Regions from separate parts of the Mesorhizobium sp. M0960 genome, predicted to be linked through region 2. Evidence: riboswitches for the same ligand, from Rfam matches in the RefSeq annotation. Region 2 holds a riboswitch; each other region holds the start of a gene.
What was found. A riboswitch is a leader RNA that binds a small molecule or an ion and turns the genes downstream of it on or off. The one in region 2 is predicted to bind cobalamin.

Region 1 (5,913 bases), on a different contig from region 2:
CCACAAGGCCGGCGGCGAACAGGATGTCGCCGAGAAGATCGCCGATCCACGGCAGTGGATAGAAAAACCCTAGCGCGACGCTGACGATGATGGCGGCGACATAGATCAGCGGCGGCCATGGGATGTGCCCCAGCTTCGGCTGCCCAGGATTTTGCTGCACGGGTTTCGGGTGACTGTCGGTCATTGTTGTCCTCCCTCGATTAGCGCGTTCTCGGTTCCGCCGTCTCGGTTTGGGCGGTGCAGGTGCCGGCGAGCTCGCCAATATGCGCCTTCCACTCCGGGGACTGGTCGTTGCTGTAGAGCCGGTCAAGCGAGGCTTCGCCCTGGAGAGTGTCCAGCATGCAGGCACAATAGCTGGAGCAGAACTCGGTGTCGCGCGCCTGCTCGCAGGATATTTGGCAGGATTTCAGAAAGTTCACCTCCCTGCTTTCGACCCGCGCCGGCATGAATTGCGAAAACAGCCAGACCGAGCCGATCAGCAGCGGCTGATGGATCAGATAAAAGGCAAGGCTGTGCCGGCCGATGAAGACCAGCGGGTTTGCCCAGCGGCCTGGCGTCATGGCCGACAGCCGGGTCAGCACGCCGGAGGTGGCGGCGAGTTTGGTAACCGCGATGCCGGCAAGCACGGCGCCGAACCAGGGCAGCAGCGGAACATAGTCGTTGGAGTGCGGATTGGTCGCCGATAGACCGACCCACCACAAAGCCGGATGATCGAAGGCCTCGGATCTGAGGTAGAAGGGCGCCGCGATGACAAACGCCGCGACAAGCAGTGTCAGCAGCGCCGGCAGCCGCAGGAACGCCAGGCCGAGCAGGCTGGCGAGCGCGATCTCGTGCAATATGCCGAAAAAAACGAAGCCGTCGGGCGTGGCGATTCGGGTGACCAGCGATATTGCGAGAGCCGCCCCGGCAACCATGGCGAAGCGCTTCCAGAAGCCTGTCCAGCGGATTTTCTTGCCATGGGCGAGATAGAGGCTGACGCCGACCAGGAACAGGAAGCTCGAGGCGATGCAGCGCGCGTAGATTTTCCACCAGCCGAAGGCGGTGAGGCCGGGATCGGTGTAGCCGAAAAATTCGAGATCCCAGGTGAAATGATAGCTCGCCATGGCAAGCAAAGCGATGCCGCGTGCGATGTCGATGGCGGCGATGCGCTTCGCCTTCGGTTGATCCTGAACGGCGGTGGTCGGCGTGGCGATGCTCATCGGTCTCGCTGTCTTGGTTCAGCCCCGGCAAGACGACTATCACGGTTGCCACCGTCAAAAGAAGCAGTCCTCGCGTCGCGTTGGCGCGGGTCAGCATTAGAACTCGCTTTAGGCCAGAGCCGGAAAGCCTTTGGCCGGCTTCGCTTTTTGCCGTGAAGGCGTCGGTTTCCTGTTACCCGGCCAGGAATCGCCGCGGCAGATTTGTGCTCCAAACCCTGCTTTGGGCGATTCTGCTTCGGGGAAAGCAATGGCTACCCATGTGCGCCATCCTATCTGGCTTGCGGCCTTGCGGCCGGCGGATGCACGCACCTTCGCCTCGCTTTATGCGGTCGAATCGTTCGCGCGCGCCACCGTCTCCAGCGTCATCCCGATCCAGGCCTATGAGATCCTGCACAACGAGCAGATCGTCTCGATCCTCTACACGGTCGTGGCAATGCTCGGCCTCTCGGCGACGCTGTTCATGCCGATGTTGATCCGGCGCTTTGCCCGGCGCTGGGTCTATACCGCCGGTGCCTGCCTGCTGGCCGTCGGCTCGCTGTTCTTCGTCACTCATACGCTTGCTGGCCAAACGGTCGGCATGCTCTGCCGCGTCATCGGCGCCAGCGCGCTGGCGATCACGCTCAACCTCTACATCATGGACCACATCCGCAAGACCGATTTCATGCAGGCCGAGTCGCTGCGCATGGCGTGGTCGATGCTTGCCTGGACCGCCGGGCCGACGCTCGGCATTTTCCTCTACACGCGTTTCGGCATCTATGCCGCGCATAGCGCGGTGGCCGTCTTCGCCATGGCCCTGCTGGCGCTGTTCTGGACCTACCGGCTTGGCGACAACCCGTCGATCCGCCCGGGCAAGACGCGGCCGGTCAATCCGCTGGCCAATATCGGCCGCTTCGTCGCGCAGCCAAGGCTGAGGCTGGCCTGGCTGATCGCCTTCGGCCGTTCCTGCTTCTGGACGACGTTCTTTGTCTATGGGCCGCTGTTCATGGTGATCACCGGCGAGGGCGAGCTCGCCGGTGGCCTCTTGGTTTCGGCCGGCAATGCGCTTTTGTTCATGGCCATCTTCTGGGGCAGGGCGGGAAAGCGTTTCGGCGGCCGGCGCACCATGACGTTTGCCTATTTCGCCATGTCGGCGACGCTGCTGGCGGCCGGCGCCGTCGGCGAGGCCGCGCCGCTCGTCACCGGCGCGTTGCTGCTTTGCGGTGCCTTCTTCACCATCGCGCTCGATGCGCTGGGCTCGACCGCGTTCATGCGCTCGGTGCGCTCGTATGAGCGGGCGCAGATGGCGGCGGTCTACCGCACCTATCTCGACTTTTCCGAGCTGACGCCGCCGCTGGTCTATTCAGTGGTGCTGGCGTTCTTCGGCCTGGGCGCGGTTTTCGCGACGCTCGGCCTGCTGGCGGCGGTCTGCGGCTTCGTCACTTGGCGCTATCTGCCCAAATCGCTTTGATGTTCAAGCGCCGCATGCCGCTCGCGCACCCAGTTGTGGAAGCGGTGCAAATCATATTCCTCGGGCATCAGCACGCCGGCCTTATGGCGCATCGAGCGCAGGCCCTTCTGGTTGACCTCGCAGATATCAGCGTCTTCCTCCAGCACCTGGGTACCGAAGGCGACGATGTTGTCGATATCCGCAGCCGGATCGACGAGCGCTTCGGGCGAAAAAAGCCATTCGGCGGTGAGTTCGGTCTGCTCCGGCCCAAGCGGCACCAGCCGCACGGTCCTGACATAGTCGACATGGCCGACGACGAACATCGACGGCAAGTTGGTGGCATAGGTCTGCCCGGCAGCACGCTCGGCCGGCGTCAGGCTCGAAAAGACCGAGCCGTGGACGCGCCCGTCGCGCGACCAGGTTTCGGCCCCGGCCCGCAAGCCGCCGGCAAATTCCGGCGCGTCATTGTCGGCGTGGCGCGCCCATTCGGGGTCGTCGTGCCGGCCCATCAGGCCGCGGCCATAGATCGGCACCAGCCGCGACAGGTCCTTGTGGACGCCAGGGCAGTGCAGGCACTCGTTGAAGTTCTCCCAAAATATCTTCCAGTTGCAGTTCATAACCTTGCGCAGCACATGGCCGCTCAGCAGCGTTTCCAGCGGCCAGTTGGCGAGGTTGCCGGATGCCGGATCGAAGGATGTTTCAGCCGAACCGGCAGCGTCTTCCGCGAGGTTGACGAAAACGAAACCGCTCCACACCGACAGTGCTACGCGGTAGAGCGGATGATCGGCCTTGTCGAAACCGTCCGGCAGCGATTTCGATGGCACGCGCACCAGATCGCCGCGCAGCGAATAGGACCAGGCGTGGTAGGGGCAGGTGATGAGCCGCGCCTTCAGCCGTCCTTCGCTCTGCTGGCAAAGCTGCGAGCCGCGATGCCGGCAGGTGTTGTGGAAGGCGCGCAATTCGCCGGTCTCGTCGCGCAGCACGACGATCTCCTGCGTGCCTATGCGAAACGTCCTGAATGCCAGCGGCTGGGCAAGGTCGGCCTCGCGGCAGACCAGCAGCCAGTTGCGATACCAGATGGCCTCGAGATCGCGCTGATAGCCTGCGATGTCCCAATAGGCCGATGACGGCAGCGTCGGCTCGGCCCGCGTCAGGCCGTTATAGGGACCGCGCTCATTCGGGCTGGGTTGCATGCCGGCTTCCTCCCCATCCGCCAGCCGACACCCGGCTGTGAGAATTGTCAATTGCGGCGCCGGCCGGCGAGCTTGGCGAGGCGGCGCATTCGCCACACGATCCGGCGGAATTTGGTTTGCCGGGCGCGGCGATTCTGCCTATAGTCGCTGATGTCGTCGGTTCCGTTTGGAACCAAGAGGGAATGCGGTGCGGGCGAAATTCTTGCCCAATGCCGTGGCTGCCCCCGCAACTGTGTGCGGTAGTCCTCTCCATATGCCACTGAAGATTTTCTTCGGGAAGGTGGGGAAGGGCGCTGATCCGCGAGCCAGGAGACCTGCCGGCGACAGGAAACTGACTTCTATGCCCTCGGGTGGAGGGCGAAAGGACAAGACATGAATACCGCTTCCGTCTCGCTCGGCGCTTCCGTCTCCTCGCAGTCGCGTTTCATGCAGCTGGCGCTTGCTGCATTCCTCGGCATTTTCGTCATGGGCTTTGTCGGCTTCTCGCACATCGATGCGGTCCACAATGCCGCCCACGACTATCGCCACTCGATGGGCTTTCCCTGCCACTGACAAGGGGCTGACATCATGACACTGTTTCGCAACGTCGTGTTCATCGCGGCGATCGCAGGGCTCGTGGCCGGCGTCGTTCTCGCCTGCATGCAGGCCTATGCCACGGTGCCGCTGATCCTGAAGGCGGAAGTCTACGAACAGGCCGGCGGCGGCCATGACCATGCCGCGGCACCTGCGGCACCGGTCGAAAACGCCGGGGGCACGATGGCTATAAGCAGCGCCGCGCCGGCACCGGCTGAAGCAATGGCTCCGGCGGAGGACGAAGGCTGGGCGCCGGCCGACGGTTTCGAACGCTTTGCCTTCAGCGTCGTTGCCAATATCGTCACCGGCATCGGCTTCGCGTTGGTCCTGGTTGCGGTTTCGGAGTTCGCCGGCGGCATCGGCAATTGGCGCCAGGGCCTGTTCTGGGGGCTTGCCGGCTTTGCCGTGTTCACGCTGGCGCCGGGCCTCGGCCTGCCGCCGGAATTGCCGGCAATGCCGGCGGCCGACCTTGTCCAACGCCAGATCTGGTGGTGGGCAACGGTGGTGGCGACCGCCGCCGGTCTCGGCCTGCTCGCCTTCCGCAGATCGCTGCCGCTGGCGGTCCTTGCCGTGGCGTTGATGGTGGCGCCGCATATTGTCGGCGCGCCGCAGCCCGACAGCTTCGAGACGACAATCCCGGAAGGCCTGCATCATCAGTTCGTGGTGGCGGTGACGCTGACCAATCTGGTGTTCTGGCTGGTGCTCGGCGCGGTCGTCGGCGTGGTGCGCGGCCGCTTCACCGGCACGGCGACCAGCCTGCGCGACAGCTTTGCCTGACCGCGCTGCCGGGGCGCTGACCCTGATCATCGGCGGTGCGCGCTCCGGCAAGAGCGTGCATGCCGAGAGGCTGGTGAGTGCCTGTCCGGCGCCATGGAGCTATATCGCGACGGCGCAAGCCTATGACGAGGAGATGCGCGAACGGATCGCGCTGCACCGCTCGCGCCGCAGCGCCGGCTGGACGACCATCGAGGCGCCGCTCGACCTTGCCGGCGCGATCGAGGCACTGCCTGACGGCCAGCCGGTGCTGATCGATTGCCTGACGCTGTGGCTGACCAACCATATGCTGGCCGAACATGATGTCGAGGCCGAATGCCGAAGGCTGGCAGATGTGCTGTCGCGGCCGCGTGGACCCTGGTTCGTGGTGTCCAACGAGGTCGGCCAGGGCATCGTGCCGGAGAATGCGCTGGCAAGACGGTTTCGCGACGCGGCCGGCCGGTTGAACCAGGACGTTGCCGCCGTCGCTGACACCGTGCTTTTGATGGTGGCGGGGCTGCCGCTCAGGGTGAAATGACATGGCTGATACCGACCACATCGATCCCAAGGACGAGGAACGCCACCGCGCGAAGATGGCCAAGCGCAAGGCGGTGCAGGACGCCGAGGTTGCAGCCAAGACGGTCGAGAAAGGGCTGTTGATCGTCAACACCGGTCCGGGCAAGGGCAAGACCACGGCCGCCTTCGGGCTGGCGCTCAGAATGCTCGGCTACGGCAAGCGCGTCGGCGTCGTCCAGTTCATCAAAGGCAA
Region 2 (5,913 bases):
GCCGCCATTGCGCCGAAGAAAGGCCGAAACCACTGGCGCGCGCCTCGAAGCGCTTGCGCATCAGGCGCTGCACGTCGTGGATCAAAAAGCCCAATCTGTCGATGCCGTCGGAAACCATGAGCGACATATATAATAAGCGTGCTCATAATTCAAGGAACCCGGATTGTGCCAGAAGGCGGCAAACATGGCAGTCACATCATGAGCGATTGCGAATGAGCATCGTGACCACGAAGAAAGCGCCGACCGAACTGGTGATGATGCCGATCGGCAGTTCCTGCGGCGGCAGCAGCGTGCGCGCGAGAAGGTCGCTTGCCAGCAACAGCACCGCTCCGAAGAGGGCGCAGCTTGCAATCAGGCGCAGATGAAGCGGGCCGGCCAGGGTCCTGGACAGATGTGGGATCATCAAGCCAACGAAACCTATGACGCCTGCGACCGAGACAAGGATCGCCGTCGAGAAAGCGGCGACGAGAAATGTCATCCTGCGCATCCGCGCAACCGGGACGCCGAGGCTTTCAGCGGCATTCTCGCCGGCCAGGAAAGCGTCGAGCCGGCGGTGGTTCCAAAGTCCATAAACAAGGATGGTGCCTGCGCCCAGAGCAGCCAGCTCGATATTGTCCCAACGGGCCAGCCCGAGCCCGCCCATCGTCCAGAACAACACCGAGTGAGCGGCGCGCTGGTCTCCGGCAAAGACGAGATAGTTAGTCAAGGCGGTGAACATGAACGAGACGGCAAGCCCGGCGAGGATCAGCCGTTCGGGGCCTTGCCCCCTCACCCGCGAAACCAGCAAAAGCACGATGCCGGCGGCCAATACGCCGCCCGTGAAGGCCGCGACCGGCAACGTCCAGATACCGAAATGGTCGCCAAAAATGGTGATGACGGAAACCGCGCCGGCCGCGGCTCCGGACGACAGGCCGAACAAGAACGGATCTGCGAGGTCGTTGCGCGTTACCGTCTGCAGCAGCGCGCCGATGACGCCCAGCCCGGCGCCGACACAGATGGCCATAATCGTGCGCGGTAGCCTAAGATCGAGGACGATCTTGGCAATCGGGATCTTGCCGGCCGGACCGGACACGATGTCTCCGTCCAGCCCGGCGGCATGTCCGAGCGCAGCAATCACGTCGCTCAACGCGATGACCGTCGATCCATAGGCAATCGACAGCAGAGCAAGAGCGGCAATCGCTGCTGCTCCTGCTGTCATCGCCAATTCGAACGCTCTCTGGCGCAAGCTCAGAAAGCTTCCGGGTGCATCGCCCTGGCGATCTTGCCGATCGCCTCGATGTTGGCAGGCCCAGGCGTCAGTTCGGCATAGCGCAGCGCAATGAAGTGCTCATTTTTGACCGCCTCAGTCTCCTTCATCGCCGGATGAGCTTTCAGGAAATCGAGCAGTTTTCTGTAGCCGCCGTCCTGGTAGTCGAGCAGGATAAGAAATTGCGGATTGCGGGCCGCCACCGTCTCCCAATCCGTATTGCCCCAGCTCGTCGGCATGTCGGCCATGATGTTGTCGCCGCCGGCTGCGGCGATCATGGCGCTGGGGATCGCGAACTTGCCTGATGTGAAGGGTTTGTCTTCGCCGGAGTCGTAAAGAAACACACGCGTTCCCGTGCGGTCGCCGATCTTTGCCGTGATATCGGCGAGCTGCGCCTTCCAGTTCGAAACAAGCTTTCCCGCCTCCGCCTCCTTGCCAAAAATCTTGCCCAGCTTTTCGACATCACCATAGAGCAGGTCCATCGAGGCTGCGGGGCGGTTCTGGTCGAGATGGACGCAACTTTCCGTCGGCACCAGCGTCTTGATACCGTGCGGGGCCAGCGTATCGGGCGTCACCTCGCCGCCAGGCTTCATGCCGTAATACCAGCCGGCGAAGAAGAAATCGGGCTCGACGGCGACGAGGTTTTCGAGGGTCGGGTATTTCGGCGCGAGTTCCGGGATCGCGCCCTGCTCGGCCTTGAATTCCGGACCGACCTTATACCATCCGGTGATGCCGGTCAGGCCGACGATCGATGGTTGCAGCCCCAGCGCGAAGGCCATCTCCGCCATGTTCAGATCTTGGATGACGGCGCGCTTCGGCGCGGCGTCGAACGTCAGCGGCGTGCCGCAGCTATCAACGGTTACCGGGAAAGCGAAGGCGGTCTGGGCAAGTAGGAGGGAGGCAAAAGACAGTACGAGGCGTTTCACGGATGTTGCTCCTTGGTCAAATCGGGATGTGAAGAGGCGCGGTTCGGAACGTCGAAGACCGTGAGTTCGCGGTCTTCGGTGGGATGGCGCAGCCAAAGCACGTCAACGCCGAAAATCTCGCGGATCAACTTCTTGGTCAGCGCCTCGCGCGGACTGGCAAGTGCCTGCAGGCGGGCCTCGTTCATCACCGCGACCCTGGTGGCAAATGGCGTGACAAGCGACAGATCATGAAGCACCGCCACGACGGTCATGCCAAACTGCGATACGAGTTCGAGAAGGTCGCTGCGGGCGCGCGGATCGAGATGATTGGTCGGTTCATCGAGGAACAGGATTTTGGGCTCCTGGGCGATGGCGCGCGCCAACTGGGCGCGTTGCCGCTCGCCACCGGATAGCGAGCCGATCGTGCGGCCGAGCAGCGGCAGCAGGCCGGTTCTGCGAAGTGCTTCAATGACGATGTCGCGTTGCTCGCTCCTCCGTCGCAAGCCGGCATGCGGGACGCGCCCAAGCTCGACGTAGTCGATCACGGCAAGCCGCGGATCAGGCTGGTCGGTCTGGCCAACGACCGCCATGTGCAGTGCCCGCTCGGCGTCCGAAAACCTCTCCAGCCGGCGTCCGGAAAATCTCACATCTCCCGCGCTTGGCCGCAGCGTACCGCATAGCATGCGCAGCAGCGTCGTCTTGCCGGCGCCGTTGGGGCCGATGATGGCGAGGCGGTCGCCCGGCGCTATCGAAAGGCTCACCGCGCTGACCAGGCACCGGCCATTCGTCGTCGCGCTCAGTTCACACGCTTCAAGAAGAGGCTGGGAGGCGTCCAACTTACCGTCACTTTCTCAATGGCGACGGAAGGAAGCTGGACGGACCGGCCGACAAGACCGATGTCCACGTCTCCTCCCGGCACACCCCGTCCGGTCAACTCATGCTGATGGCAGGTCTCCTGGCTCGCGGGTCTTTGCGCCATCCTGCCTTCCCAGCCTTGCCGGCCAGTGGCACTTCGGATTTTGCTAACCGCTTACAGTTGCGGGGGCAGCCACGGCCTCGATCCGAAGATCTCACCGTGTTCCCTTTTCACCCCTTGCCTTTCGACTCGGGGACCATCAGTCAGCCACCCTAGTTTTCCGCCAATCACAGCGCAATAAGTCTTGTCAGAAGGAGCCATATAGACCTCGTGATGTAATAACGTTACATTTAAAAGGACGTTTGCCCGCTTCCTGTCAAGCCTTTTCGCGCGACGCCTGCGAATTGCCGACGACCGTCGCTCTCGATTTGCGCAGTGCGCAATTTCGATCAAACTGCCTCCGCCAGGAAGCGGCACCATAATCTTGCCAATATAAGACATGGCCAATGTAAAGACTGGGCCATGTAAAGACTGGGCCAATGCGGAGACTGGGCCAATGCGAGGTGCCAAATGAATCCGACCGAGAAGGCGCTGTGGTTCGTCGAAAGCCATCTGCCCGAAGCAGTCTCGCTGGACGATGTCGCCAAGAGCAGCGGGGTGTCGCGCTTTCATGTGACGCGGGCTTTCGGCGCGGCTACCGGCCGTTCGGTGATGAGCTACGTCCGTTCTCGCCGACTGACCGAAGCGGCGCGCAAGCTTGGCGCCGGCGCACCCGACATCCTCTCGGTCGCGCTCGACGCCGGCTATGCCTCGCATGAGGCCTTCACCCGCGCCTTCCGCGACCAGTTCGGCACCACGCCGGAACTGGTACGCGCACAAGGCTCGCTCGACAACCTCGATCTTGTGGAGCCGATCCTGATGGACCAGTCCTTTCTCGCCACTCTCGAACCACCGCGTTTTGAGACCAGCCGGCCGTTTCTCATCGCCGGTCTCGGCGAGCGTTACAGCTGCGAAACCAGCGCCGGCATCCCGATGCAGTGGCAGCGGTTCGGCCCCTATATTGGCAACATTCCAGGCGAGATCGGCGACGTCGCCTATGGCGTCTGCGTCAACGGCGACGACGCCGGCAATTTCGACTACATCGCTGGCGTCGAAGTGTCCGATTTTTCGGACCTGCCGAGGGAGTTTTGGCGTGTGCGCGTGCCGGCGCAGAAATACGCCGTGTTCGCCCATCGTGACCATATCTCGACCATCCGCCGCACGGTCAACACGATCTGGAACAAATGGCTGCCAGCCTCTGGGCACGAGATCGCCGATGCGCCGGAATTCGAGCGCTACGGCCCCGAATTTGATCCGCGCAGCGGCAATGGCGGGCTGGAAATCTGGATACCGGTCAAAGGGTGAGGTACGGCAGGCCGGCGCCGAAGCGCCGGAAGCGCTGCTACAACTCCAAATTCCAGTTCTGGCCGACCAGATCCTTGCCGAAGGAATGGTGGCGCTCCTCGTTGGTCAATTTAAAGCCCGCAGCCTCATAGATGTGGCGGGCGGCGGCGAGCACGTCGTTGGTCCACAGCGTCAGTGTCCTGTAACCCGTGGCGCGGCAAAAGCCGATACATTCCTCGACCAGCCGCTTGCCGATGCCGAGACCTCGCGCCGAGGGCTCGACGTAGAGCAGGCGCAATTTCGCCACCGCGTCCGACTGGCGCACGACGAAGACGGAGCCGACGACCTCGCCTTCCCGCTCGGCGATCCAGCTGCGTTCCCATTTCGGATCGAAGGATTTGACGAAGGCACCGAGGATTTCGGCGACCAGCGCTTCATAGGTTTCGTCCCAGCCATATTCCTGCGCGTAGAGCAGGCCCTGGCGACGAATAATCCAGCCGATGTCGCCGACTTGCAGAGGCCGCAGCATATAGGGAATTTTGGGCTCGGCGCTTCCGCCCAGCAAACGCTGCACCGTCTGCATGGCTTTGACCAGCCTGTCCTGTTCGGCATCCGAAAGCCGGTCGAGCAAAGCCGCGACCTGGTCGTGCGAGCCCTGGTTCAGCGGTGCGAAGGCCTGCCGCCCGGCCTTGGTCAGCGCGATCGACGAGCGCCGCGCATCCGCCTCGATCGTGGCACGCTCGACCAGATCACGCTCCTCGAACTTCTTCAGCAGCCGGCTGAGATAACCGGCATCGAGGCCGAGATCGCGCCCAAGATCCGTGGCGGTCAGGCCATCGCGATGCGCCAGCTCATAGAGCACCCGCGCCTCGGTCAGCGAGAAGGTGCTTTTCAGCAGCCCTTCGTCGAGCAGCCCGATCTGGCGGGTATAAAAGCGGTTGAAGGCCCGCACCGCGTCGATCCGCTCCTTGCCTGGGTGATGATGAATGGTCATGGCATCCTCCTCCGGGCAAGATTAGCGATTTAGTTGACTTGGTCAAGTATCTGTTTGAAGCATCCGTTTGAAGCAATTGTCCTGATGATGCTCACCGGGCGCCTTGACTCGCGCGAGTTGCCAGACTATTTCAGCGCCACGTTAGCACTCCCCCAAGATGAGTGCTAACCATGTCCGGCGCCGCCGGACGGAGGAACTGTTCTCACCATTCTCATCGAGGAATAAAAAATGGCAAAGTCGAAGTTCCGCCCGCTTCATGACCGCGTGGTCGTTCGTCGGGTCGAATCCGAATCCAAGACCGCGGGCGGGATCATCATTCCCGACACGGCGAAGGAAAAGCCGCAGGAAGGCGAGATCATCGCCGTCGGTTCCGGCGCCCGTGACGAAGCCGGCAAGCTCGTCCCGCTGGACGTCAAGGCCGGCGACCGCATCCTGTTCGGCAAGTGGTCGGGCACCGAAGTCAAGCTCAATGGCGAAGACCTTCTGATCATGAAGGAAGCCGACATCATGGGCATCATCGGCTGAATAC
Region 3 (5,913 bases), on a different contig from region 2:
TTCGCACGTCCTGCGCATGCCTGTAAGGCCGCCAAGTTTTCTGGGTTAGCAGGCGCGCACTGTGGCAGCTTGGCTTGTACGGCGAGGCCATGGTTGAGTGAGGCGAAACAAATCCAGCCCCGCGGTCAATCCCGAGGCTTCCCACAATGGCGAAGAGAACATCTTCACTCGTTCCTTTTGAGCACAAGACCTTCCGTTCGCTATGGTCGGCTGCACTCATTTCGAACCTTGGCACCCTAGTGGAAGGTGCGGCGGCAGCTTGGCTGATGACGAGCATCGCAGCAGTAATTTTTGATCGCCCATTCGTGCTGTGTACCAGCCCTGTGTCTTGCGCAAGTGGTCACGAACGGCTGCCGGAGCCTCGAAGACGCCCTAAAAACACATGCTGCGATTTTTGAACACGCTTGACGTGTTAAATTAATTCATCCACGATGCGTGTGTTGAACACGCGAGGTGAGTTATGAACATGAAAGAGCTTAGGGTTCGACTGGGCATGACTCAAAAAGATTTGGCAGAGCAGATGGCAACAACGCAACAGACTGTGGCCCGTTGGGAAACAGGCAAAACGCAGTTGAACGTCGAGCAGATCAAGGACCTTTGCCTCACGTTGAAATGCACGGTCGAGGAGCTGCTGGGCTGGAAGATTGATGTCGAGGAGTGGCGCACGAGCCCGTTTGCAATTGCCGATGCCGAAACGCGATACGGCACGCTCAGAATCAAGACGACTGTTGGCAGCCGCCAATATCCTATCGATGAAAAGGCGCGTGAATCGATTTTACGTCAGTTGAAGGAACTTCATAATCTGCGCAGAAATAACACAAGCAGGCCATGGCTGTATTGTTGGAGCCTTGACAACAAAATACTCTTGATAAATCCGCAATATGTCCGCACCATTGAGCTTATCGGTGACGATGTAGAGGAGATGCCAGAGTATTATCATCCAGAAATCTATCGGGCTTTGGATGACTGGGATAAGGGTGAGGTTTCAGGAAAGCTGAAGAAAGAATGCGATGCCATCATCGCAGAGATGGGTGATCAGGAAGCCGTGCGCATGGCCTCCTATGTTCGCGTCACATATGACGACGGAGAAGATGAGTGGAACTTCTTGGATGAAGAAACCGCTACGACTTTCTTCGGATTGGAAGCTGCGACCTTTGACGTTCCCCAGTGTAGTTTCGCCGAAGTGGAGGAAGAAGGTTACTACCGAGCGCGATACGCCAACCTTGATCGCGTCGCGGTGATGGAGGTTCCAAGCGACCGTTATCACAGATTGACCGCGCCCGAGGAAGCTTAGAACCATCCACGAAGGGCGCATGTTACATCTCGACCTTGCGTGGTGCGTTTTCAGTACGAGATGACGTTAAGCGTAGGTAGTGGCAGGTAAGAGTGCTCGACCAGAAGCTCAACTGCCTCCTCAATATCGCTGCCGATGTGCCGCAGGACACGTCCACGGGAGCGTGGATAGGCGTGAAGTTCCTGCACTCCACGGTCCGCTCTCCCATCGCCGGTGTGTGCCCGACGCCATCTTGTGGACGAGCTTGGCCGCCTGCACCCGGTTGTATTCCGGCTTGCGGTCCGCCTGGGCGGTCCGCCGCGATGGCTATCTCCATGTCAATCGGCGCCGAACTTTGACTGCCCGCTGCTTTTGATGAATTTGGCGAGGTCCCGCGCATAATCACTCTTGGTCTTCTCCTTGAGGCCCTGTGTCGCGAACTTGTGGTCCAGCAGGGCAAACAGGTCCAAGTCCCCTTCCGCCTGTGGCGCTGGCTTGCCCTCACCGCCCTCGGCTTCCCAATTGGGGACCGCTTCTGCGCGCTGCACCGTGGCGATTGTCCGCCCAAGACGCATCACAAGATCGAACGCCAAACCGTGCGCGTGCACGACGATTTGCCGCTCAGGCCTCATTTGGACAGGACTTGAGCTAGCCCGGTGGTTTGAGCCGGGTTACCTTGAGCCGGTGGGCTGCGAACAAGCAGTTCGAGACATTGGCCTCGATCACTTCGCAACACGCCGCTGCGCCTGGCCTCGGTGTGCTCCCCCCGAAATCGTTGTGTCATATCACCGAGGGCATCACGGCCAACAGCTTCCACATGGGCAACAGCCTCGCCATTGAGCCGAATATGGTCGCGAGCAGATCACCAACGAAGCGGTCGGAACCTCAGAGCCGAAGTTCGACGCCGAGGTGGTTCGCGTGATGCGCTAAGCAGCACCACGGCGCTTGCCGGTATGTTTGCTGCCGGCAGCCGACGAACTCCTATCCTCCTGGACAAGGGCGCCGTGCGTCATTGCTTTGATTTACCGGCCGCTCAAGGCTTCCACAGTTTTCGCTTTCGAGGCGACCTTTGGAACATGCCAACGGAAATTTAACATAACGACATAAACATTTCTTTATGCGGCGTTGACAATGGAGCGAACTGCTGTAATTGTCTGCCGCGTCGTGGTTCTCCGTACGGCGCTGCCGCAGCGGAGCTAAGAGGGAAGCCGGTGCGATGCCGGCGCTGCCCCCGCAACTGTTAGCGGCGAGCCAACCCCACTCATGTCACTGAGGCGAATAGCCTTGGGAAGACGGGTAGAGGCTATGACCCCGCGAGCCAGGAGACCTGCCACGGCGAATTACGTCCACGGGCGGGGTGTCTCGGTGGCCGCTGCAGCCTGGCGTTCGTGCCGGCCTGCTAGCGCCTTCCTTGTCACCGACGCCCCAACCATCGGGGTCTGGCATGACTATCTCTCAGCAAATTCCTGTAGCAACGCTCGGCGTGCCCCGCTTCGGTCGTCGGCGAGAACTGAAATTCGCGCTTGAAAGCTACTGGTCCGGAAAATCGTCCGCTGCCGACCTTCTCACGACCGCGAAGGCGCTCCGTGCCGCTAGCTGGGAGGAGCAGCACGATCGCGGCGTGTCGAAAATCCCGTCGAACGACTTCTCGCTCTACGACCATGTGCTCGACACCGCAGCCATGGTCGGCGCCGTTCCATCCCGTTACGGCTGGAATAGCGGCGAGGTTCCACTTGACATCTACTTCGCAATGGCGCGGGGCAACCAGGGTCAGACGGAGGATTGTCGACACGCTGGTCACCAGCAGGCGGCTCATCGGTCTGATGTAACCGCGATGGAAATGACCAAGTGGTTTGACACCAACTATCACTACATTGTGCCGGAACTCAACGATGATCAGACGTTCGCCCTCTCGTCGACGAAACCGGTCGATTACTTCATCGAGGCTAAAGCTCTCGGCGTTCACACACGCCCAGTCATCCTTGGACCGATCACCTTCCTCAAGCTGGCGAAATCGCCTGCCGAAGGATTCGATCCCATCGCGCTCCTGCCGCGGCTGCTGCCCGTCTACGAGCAACTCCTGCAGAGGCTGAAGCTGTCTGGAGCCGACTGGGTGCAGATCGATGAGCCAGCGCTTGTCCTCGATCTGAACCCGAACGAACGAGCTGCGTTCGAATTCGCCTATGGCCAGCTGTCGAAAGCCGCGCCCGAGCTGAAGATCATGCTGGCTACCTATTTCGGGCCCCTGGGAGACAATCTCGAAACCGCGGTTTGTCTGCCCCTGGCCGGGCTGCATATTGATCTCGTGCGCGCTCCCGAGCAGCTGGAAACGGTGGGTCGGCTCGCACCGAAGGATCTGGTGCTCTCGCTTGGCTTGATCGATGGCCGCAACGTCTGGCGTGCGAACCTGCCCGCCATTCTCGACCGCATCAAACCGATCGTCGCCGGCTGGCCCTTGGACCGCGTCGAGATCGCGCCTTCTTGCTCGATGCTGCACGTGCCGATCGACCTGCGCATGGAGACCGAACTCGACGCGGACATCAGGTCGTGGCTCGCCTTCGCGGCCCAGAAGACCGACGAGTTGGTGTTGCTGGCCCGGGCCCTGACTCAAGGCAGGGATGCGGTGGCAGGCGCGTTGAAAGCGTCTGCCGAGGCTGCCGCCACTCGCCTGACATCCACGAAGATCCATGACCCGCTGATTGAGGGGCGGATCGCCAGCATTGACGACAGCATGAAGCGACGAGAGAGCGCTTTTGCCGAGCGCTCCAGAGTCCAGGCCGGCACGCTCGGACTGCCGCCGTTCCCGACGACGACCATCGGGTCCTTCCCGCAGACGCCGCAGGTACGCAGGGCGCGGGCCGCTCATGCGAAGGGCCAGCTGAGCTATGTCGACTACGAGACCTACCTGAAGAAGGAGATCGAGGCTGCAATTCGGTGGCAGGAAGAGATCGGGCTGGACGTGCTGGTGCACGGTGAGTTCGAACGAAACGACATGGTACAGCATTTCGGCGAGCAGCTGTCCGGCTTCGCCTTCACCCAGCATGCCTGGGTGCAGAGCTATGGGTCGCGTTACGTGCGTCCCCCCATCATCTTCGGCGACGTATCGAGGCCCAATCCGATGACGCTGCGCTGGTGGCAGTTCGCCCAGTCGCTTACGGAAAACCCTGTGAAGGGAATGCTCACAGGCCCAGTGACCATTCTCAACTGGTCATTTGTTCGCGACGACGTACCCCGCTCCGAAGCATGCCGCCAGATCGCGCTCGCCATCCGCGACGAAGTGACGGATCTCGAATGGTCCGGCGCAAGGATGATCCAGATCGATGAGGCCGCGTTTCGCGAAGGATTGCCACTGCGCCAGTCTGATTGGAACGACTATCTCGACTGGGCTGTCGAATGCTTCCGGATCGCTTCAACGGGTGTAAAGGACGCGACTCAAATCCATACCCACATGTGCTATTCGGAGTTCAACGAGATCATCGACGCGATCGCTGAAATGGATGCGGATGTCATTTCGATTGAGACGTCGCGCTCGAAAATGGAACTGCTGGACGCCTTCACGAGCTCCAAATATCCGAACGAAATCGGGCCCGGAGTCTACGACATTCACTCACCACGTGTCCCGGAAGTCGGGGAGATTTCGGACCTCGTCATGCTTGCCCGCGACCGACTGTCGGATGCCCAATTGTGGGTAAACCCGGACTGTGGCCTCAAAACACGCAAATGGGAGGAGGTCCGCCCTGCCCTCATGAACATGGTCGCTGCAGCACGTGCGCTCCGGGAGAAAGTGTAGGCCTGAGGGTTTCCTGGTTGCTCACCATGTGGTGAGTTACCGGCTGCCCCATGTCGGCTGTGAATGTGCCAAAACGCGATCACATCCTTTGAAAACGTCACTCGAGCGAGAATGTGCACTTCCTTCGGCACGTGTACTAATCGCGCAGGAGTAAAGAGTACCGTTTTCTCCCTGTGACGTGTCGAGTTCGAAGGGGATGTGATTGGCGTCGAGACCGCTCCGGCCATGGGTTATCAACATGCCAAGTGCGCTGTTCTCGATCAGTTCGTAAAGGACTTCTCGGCTCGGTTTTTCGAAATGCCCGGGTACATACATGATAGGTTCCTTCACTGGCCGCCGGGTTCGCTATTCACCGGTTGACATCCGATGGCAAGCGTTCCAACGCGGCGGCGATCTGGCCCTTCGCTGCTGAGGGCAGAGGCAGGATGGGACGCGGGGGGTCGGCACGGCAAATGTCGAGCAATTCGGCAAGTGCATAGACGACGCGAAGGCTCGAGAACTCCTTGAAGAGGCTCCAGAGCGGCGCAAGCGTGGCATCGATCCGTCGCGCTTCGGCCGCATCGCCCTGTTGCGCCGCCGTGACGATCTTCACGCAGACCTCGGGCAGGATGCCGGCGAGGACGCTGTACCATGTGTCGGCGCCGGCGATCATGGCCTCTGCGGCGTTCCAGTCGCCGCTGTAGCCGATTGAGAACCCTTCCGGCACAGTGCGCCTCTGGTCGGCCAGATGGCTCTTGATCGCATCGCCCTTGTCTGTCGGATTCTTGATAGCGACAATCCCACCCACCTTTGCCAGGCGGCTGACGAGTGCTGGGGTGAAATGGAAATGCGTCGTTCCTGGATTGTCGTA
Region 4 (5,913 bases), on a different contig from region 2:
CAGATCCCACGGCGCACCCGAGCCGCGCACCATGACGCCGGAAAAGCCCCAGGCCCAAGCGTCGGCCAGGGAGACGGTAGCGATGTCGACATTGCGCTGCTTGAAGATGCGGTTGCCGGTCAAAAGCGCGTCGAGGTCGTCGACCGACTTCAGGAACGGGTCGATCCACTTGCCGATGTCCTCGATCAGCTTCTGCGGCAGGTCCTGGTGGACGCCGCCCGGCCGGAAATAGGCCGCGTGCATGCGCGAGCCCGAGGCGCGCTCATAGAACACCATCAGCTTTTCGCGCTCGACAAAACCCCAGAGCGGCGGCGTCAGCGCGCCGACATCCATCGCCTGCGTCGTCACATTGAGGATGTGCGACATAATGCGGCCGATCTCGGAGTAGAGAACTCGAATAAGCTGCCCGCGCTTCGGCACCTCGATACCGAGCAGCCGCTCGGCGGCGAGCGCAAAGGCATGCTCCTGGTTCATCGGCGCGCAATAGTCGAGCCGGTCGAGATAGGGCACGGCCTGCAGATAAGTCTTGTGCTCGATCAGCTTTTCCGTGCCGCGATGCAAAAGCCCGATATGCGGATCGACGCGATCGACGACTTCTCCGTCAAGCTCCAGCACAAGGCGCAAAACGCCATGCGCAGCAGGGTGTTGCGGGCCGAAATTGATATTGAAGTTGCGAACGGAGGTTTCAGCCATTTACTGCTTTGCCTTCTCATCTCCCGGAAGCACGTAATCCGTACCTTCCCACGGAGACAGAAAATCGAAATTGCGGAATTCCTGCTTGAGCTCGACCGGCTCGTAGATGACGCGCTTGGCTTCGTCGTCGTAGCGCACCTCGACGAAGCCGGTCAGCGGAAAGTCCTTGCGCAGCGGATGGCCCTCGAAGCCGTAGTCGGTCAGGATCCGGCGCAGATCGGGATGGCCCGAAAACAGCACGCCATAGAGGTCGTAGGTCTCGCGCTCGAACCAGTCCGCGCCGGGATATATGCCGGTGATCGACGGCACCAGCGTCTCTTCGTCGGCCTGGACCTTGATGCGGATGCGGATATTCTGCCTCGGCGACAGCAGGTGATAGACCACGTCGAAGCGCTTTGCCCGCGACGGATAATCTGCGCCGCAAACGTCGATGATCGAAATGAACTGGCATTTCGGGTCGTCGCGCAGGAAGGTCACCACCTCGATCAGGTCGCGCGGCTCGACCGAGATAGTGAGTTCGCCGTAGGCGAGCACCGCTTCGCCGATCCGGCCGGTCAGCTTCTCGCCAAGATAGGTCGAGAGGTCATTCAACGCCTGGGTCATGCCGCTCACCGTTCGATCGTGCCGGTGCGGCGGATCTTCTTCTGCAACAGAAGGATGCCGTAGAGCAGCGCTTCAGCGCTCGGTGGGCAGCCGGGCACGTAGATGTCGACCGGCACGATGCGGTCGCAGCCGCGCACCACCGAATAGGAATAATGATAATAGCCGCCGCCATTGGCACAGGAGCCCATCGAGATGACGTAGCGCGGCTCCGGCATCTGGTCGTAGACCTTGCGCAGCGCCGGCGCCATCTTGTTGGTCAGCGTGCCGGCGACGATCATGATGTCGGACTGGCGCGGAGACGCGCGCGGCGCGACACCGAAACGCTCGCTGTCGTAGCGTGGCATCGAGGTGTGGATCATCTCGACGGCGCAGCAGGCGAGGCCAAAGGTCATGAACATCAACGAGCCGCTGCGCGCCCAGGTGATCAGCGCCTCGGTCGAAGTGACGAGAAAACCCTTGTCGGCGAGTTCGTTGTTGATCTCCAGGAAGAACGGATCATCCTCCCCCACCGGTCTGCCGGTGTTGGGGTCGATGAGGCCCTTGGGCTTCGGCGCGACGAGCGTGCCGGAACTGTCGTTCAATCCCATTCCAGCGCTCCTTTTTTCCATTCATAGGCAAAGCCGATGGTCAGCACCGCCAAAAACACCATCATCGACCAGAAACCGAGCATGCCGATCTGACTGAACGACACTGCCCAAGGAAACAGGAAGGCCACCTCCAGATCGAAGATGATGAACAGGATCGACACCAGGTAGAAGCGGATGTCGAACTTCATGCGGGCGTCGTCGAACGAGTTGAAGCCGCACTCATAGGCGGAAAGCTTTTCCGGATCGGGGTTGCGGTAAGCCACCAGGAACGGTGCGGCGAGCAGCGCCAGGCCGACGACCAGCGCCACGCCGATGAACAGGACGATGGGCAGGTACGAACCTAAAAGTGCGTTCATGCTGCAGTTTTCCGTTGGCGGCCAATCCACTCTGATTACAGCACCGGACCCACTTGCGGAAGCGTGACAGATTAACCACTGAACCGTTTTAAGGGGGCTCTATGCTGCAACGCGGCGAGGGTTAGCGCAGCGCTTTCGGCGAAGCAAGTCAAACCTTGTTCAAATCGCGGTGCTGGACGGCATATCCGGGAAAACTGGTCCGATCCGCTCCTGTTTGATTTCCTTCACTTTTCACTCCACTTTTCTCTCCTGACATAGATGCCGCCAAAACCTTGCTAGCATGGGGCGGAATCGCAGGTCATTTTCTCTGTCTAACATCGTCCGGATACCGCCTTCATGAAAGAAAAAATCTCGCTTGCCCTGGCCCGTCGCATTGCGCTTGCGGCACAGGGATTCAATGACCCGCGCCCCAGCGGCACGCCTGACCGCCGGCATCTGGCCCGGGTGCTTGCACGTACCGGCCTGCTGCAGATCGATTCCGTCAGCGCCGTGGTTCGCGCCCATTATATGCCGCTCTATTCGCGGCTTGGCCCCTACAAGCTGGCGCTGCTCGACGACGCCGCGGTGACACGCAAGCGCATGGTCTTCGAATATTGGGCGCATGAAGCCTCGTTCCTGCCCGTCGAGACCTATCCGCTGATGCGCTGGCGCATGCGGCGGGCCGAGCGCGGCGAGGAAATGTACAGCGGACTGGCAAAATGGGGCCGCGAGCACGCCGCCTACATTGAGGACATCTATCGCGAGGTCGCTGAACGAGGCCCGATCGCGGCGTCGGCTTTCGAAGGGCAGAAGGGCTCGGGCGGCTGGTGGGGCTGGAGCCATGCCAAGCATGCCTTCGAATGGCTGTTCTGGGCGGGCCGCATCACCACGGCGCACCGGCGTGGTTTCGAGCGGTTCTACGATCTGCCGGAGCGCGTGCTGCCGCCAACGGTACTCGCTTTGCCAGTTCCGTCCCCCGCGGACGCCCACCGCGAACTGCTGCGCATCTCCGCCCGCGCCCATGGCGTCGCCACGGCGGGCGATCTGCGCGACTATTTCCGCCTCTCGCCCGCCGACATCAAGGGCCGCATCGAGGAACTGGTCGAGGCTGGCGACCTGTTGCCGGTGAGCGTCGAAGGCTGGAGCAAAACAGCCTATCTCCACAAGGACGCCCGTTTGCCGCGCAGGATCGAGGCGCGCGCCTTGCTTGCGCCGTTCGATCCCGTCGTCTTCGAGCGGTCGCGCACCGAGCGGTTGTTCGACTTCCACTACCGCATCGAGATCTACACGCCGGCCGAAAAGCGCCAGTATGGTTATTATGTGCTGCCGTTCCTGCTCGGCGACAGCATCGTCGGGCGCGTCGACCTCAGGGCCGACCGCCCGGCCGGCGTATTGCGCGTCCATGCCGCCTATTCGGAGCCCGGCGCCCCGCCGCAAACTGCCGCCGCCCTTTTCGAGGAATTGAAGCAGATGCAGGGTTGGCTCGGGCTCGAGCGCATCGAGGTGACGGCTGCCGGCGACCTCGGCCAGCCGCTCGCAGATATCGCCGCGTCATAGACGTGCGTTGACACGACTGCCTTCACAAGCCTAAATCCGTTCCAGACGGTCCCCTGCCCGCAACGGCAAGGGCCAAGAGGGAATGCGGTGCGAAATCTCGATTTCAAATCCGCGGCTGTCCCCGCAACTGTAAGCGACGAGCCAAGGCCGAAAACCACTGGGATATTCCCGGGAAGGCGGCACCCAGGCGATGACCCGCGAGCCAGGAGACCTGCCGTCTAGGACATAAGAATCCGATCGCCTGGCGGGTTTTCCGGGCAAGGAGCCTGATTTGGAACGCGACAGCAGTTTTCCGGCTGAGACAGCGGATTTATTGTCCGGCCATGGTGATTCCCCGGCCGGCGTTACCGTCATCGTCTGCTCGTCCTGCCGTGACGAGACCGGTTCGGACGCTTATCCCCGCGCCGGCGAACTGCTCGCCGAGCACACGCGCCGCGCCGCTTCCAGCGAAAACATTAAAATCCGCACCGTCGAATGCCTCGGCAATTGCAAGCGCCGGCTCAGCGCCGCGATGCTGCGCGACGGCTGCTGGAGCTATGTCTTCGGCGACCTGACCACGACCAGCGGCACCGATCTGGTGACGGGGGCAAAGCTGTTCGCTACTTCGACGGACGGCCTCATTCCGTGGCGCGGCCGTCCCGATTGCCTGAAGCGCGGCTTGGTTGCCCGCATCCCTCCCCTCGACCTTTTGAAGGACTTGATATGACTTCCCCAGATTCGGCCGCCAACGTTTCGCGCGTCCCCTGCACCGTCGTCACCGGCTTTCTCGGCGCCGGCAAGACGACGCTGATCCGCCATTTGCTCGAAAACGCCAAAGGCAAGCGCCTGGCCATCATCGTCAACGAGTTCGGCGATATCGGCATCGACGGCGAGATCCTGAAGGGCTGCGGCATCGACACTTGCCCCGAGGAAAACATCGTCGAGCTGGCCAATGGCTGCATCTGCTGCACTGTCGCCGACGACTTTGTCCCCGCGCTCGACCAGATCCTGTCGCTGACGCCGAAGGTCGACCACATCCTGATCGAGACGTCCGGGCTGGCCCTGCCCAAGCCGCTGGTCCAGGCCTTCCAGTGGCCGTCGGTGAAAAGCCGCGTCACGGTCGATGGCGTCATCGCCGTCGTCGACGGGCCGGCGCTGGCTGATGGCCGCGTTGCCAACGACATGGACGCCCTGCAGGCGCAGCGCGCGCAGGACGAGACGCTCGACCATGACGATCCTGTCGAGGAGGTGTTCGAAGACCAGCTCGCTTGTGCCGACCTGATCATCCTGTCGAAGAGCGACCTGCTGGACGCAGCCGGCGCGGCGCGCGCCAATGCCGTCATCGGCAAGCATGTTGCGCGGGCGGTGAAGATCGTGCCGACCTCGCAAGGCAAGGTCGATCCGTCGGTGCTGCTCGGCCTTGGTCTCGCCGTCGAGGACGACATCGAGAACCGCAAGACCCATCACGACGACGAGCTCGACCACGAACATGACGACTTTGACTCGTTCGTCATCGACATTGCGTCGGTGTCCGATCCGGACGAGCTGGCACAACGCGTCGCCACGGCGGCGGAGGAAGAAAACGTATTGCGCGTCAAGGGTTTCGTCGACGTCGGCGGCAAGCCGATGCGGCTCTTGCTGCAGGCCGTCGGTCCGCGCGTCAACCACTATTACGACCGCGCCTGGACCGCTGAAGACGATCGCCGCTCGCGCCTCGTCGTCATCGGCCTGAAAGGGCTGAACCGCCCGGCGATCGAGCGTATCCTCGCCGGCTGATCCCAGGTACGAGCCGCGATGCACATCCTCACCACCACATCCGCCTCGCTCGACGATCTCGCCGAGCCTGTCGATCTCAGGCAAACGCCTGCGGATGTCGTGGCGCTGTCCTTCACCGACAGCGACCTCGCCGGGCTGGCGGCGGCGTGGAAGGCAGATGCGGACCGCCTGCCGTCGATGCGGCTCGCCGCCTTGCGCGACCTGCGCCACCCGATGTCCGTCGACCTCTGGATCGACAGCGTCGCCCGCCACGCCAAGGTCGTCCTGGTCCGCATCCTCGGCGGTTACGACTGGTGGCGCTACGGCTGCGACCAGCTTGCCGTTGTCGCGCGAAATCGCGGTATTAAGCTGGCGCTCCTACCGGGCGAGAGCCACGACGAGGA

Region 1: it holds a riboswitch for cobalamin, as region 2 does, so the genes downstream of both, NKH63_RS02800 (CbtB domain-containing protein) here and NKH63_RS10085 (ABC transporter ATP-binding protein) in region 2, are expected to answer to the same signal.
Region 3: it holds a riboswitch for cobalamin, as region 2 does, so the genes downstream of both, metE (5-methyltetrahydropteroyltriglutamate--homocysteine S-methyltransferase) here and NKH63_RS10085 (ABC transporter ATP-binding protein) in region 2, are expected to answer to the same signal.
Region 4: it holds a riboswitch for cobalamin, as region 2 does, so the genes downstream of both, NKH63_RS02615 (DUF1636 family protein) here and NKH63_RS10085 (ABC transporter ATP-binding protein) in region 2, are expected to answer to the same signal.

What each region holds. Positions count from the first base shown of each region.
Region 1 is NZ_JAMYNN010000001.1:543,336-549,248, forward strand. It holds gene NKH63_RS02780 (methyltransferase family protein) at 1-184, opposite strand, end outside; gene NKH63_RS02785 (heparan-alpha-glucosaminide N-acetyltransferase) at 201-1,199, opposite strand; gene NKH63_RS02790 (MFS transporter) at 1,447-2,646, shown strand; gene NKH63_RS02795 (aromatic ring-hydroxylating oxygenase subunit alpha) at 2,625-3,818, opposite strand; cobalamin riboswitch at 3,959-4,154, shown strand; gene NKH63_RS02800 (CbtB domain-containing protein) at 4,191-4,370, shown strand; gene NKH63_RS02805 (CbtA family protein) at 4,386-5,168, shown strand; gene cobU (bifunctional adenosylcobinamide kinase/adenosylcobinamide-phosphate guanylyltransferase) at 5,161-5,682, shown strand; gene cobO (cob(I)yrinic acid a,c-diamide adenosyltransferase) at 5,684-5,913, shown strand, end outside.
Region 2 is NZ_JAMYNN010000003.1:373,264-379,176, forward strand. It holds gene NKH63_RS10070 (MarR family winged helix-turn-helix transcriptional regulator) at 1-118, opposite strand, end outside; gene NKH63_RS10075 (FecCD family ABC transporter permease) at 197-1,198, opposite strand; gene NKH63_RS10080 (ABC transporter substrate-binding protein) at 1,228-2,172, opposite strand; gene NKH63_RS10085 (ABC transporter ATP-binding protein) at 2,169-2,987, opposite strand; cobalamin riboswitch at 3,080-3,283, opposite strand; gene NKH63_RS10090 (GyrI-like domain-containing protein) at 3,578-4,411, shown strand; gene NKH63_RS10095 (bifunctional helix-turn-helix transcriptional regulator/GNAT family N-acetyltransferase) at 4,449-5,384, opposite strand; gene groES (co-chaperone GroES) at 5,613-5,909, shown strand.
Region 3 is NZ_JAMYNN010000034.1:5,405-11,317, reverse strand. It holds gene NKH63_RS30370 (MFS transporter) at 147-398, shown strand; gene NKH63_RS30365 (helix-turn-helix transcriptional regulator) at 461-1,294, shown strand; gene NKH63_RS30360 (hypothetical protein) at 1,612-1,866, opposite strand; cobalamin riboswitch at 2,422-2,622, shown strand; gene metE (5-methyltetrahydropteroyltriglutamate--homocysteine S-methyltransferase) at 2,718-5,063, shown strand; gene NKH63_RS30350 (FMN-binding negative transcriptional regulator) at 5,100-5,378, opposite strand; gene NKH63_RS30345 (dihydrodipicolinate synthase family protein) at 5,413-5,913, opposite strand, start outside.
Region 4 is NZ_JAMYNN010000001.1:509,841-515,753, reverse strand. It holds gene NKH63_RS02640 (NADH-quinone oxidoreductase subunit D) at 1-693, opposite strand, end outside; gene NKH63_RS02635 (NADH-quinone oxidoreductase subunit C) at 694-1,296, opposite strand; gene NKH63_RS02630 (NuoB/complex I 20 kDa subunit family protein) at 1,302-1,883, opposite strand; gene NKH63_RS02625 (NADH-quinone oxidoreductase subunit A) at 1,874-2,239, opposite strand; gene NKH63_RS02620 (winged helix-turn-helix domain-containing protein) at 2,576-3,775, shown strand; cobalamin riboswitch at 3,805-4,008, shown strand; gene NKH63_RS02615 (DUF1636 family protein) at 4,047-4,481, shown strand; gene cobW (cobalamin biosynthesis protein CobW) at 4,478-5,530, shown strand; gene NKH63_RS02605 (cobaltochelatase subunit CobN) at 5,549-5,913, shown strand, end outside.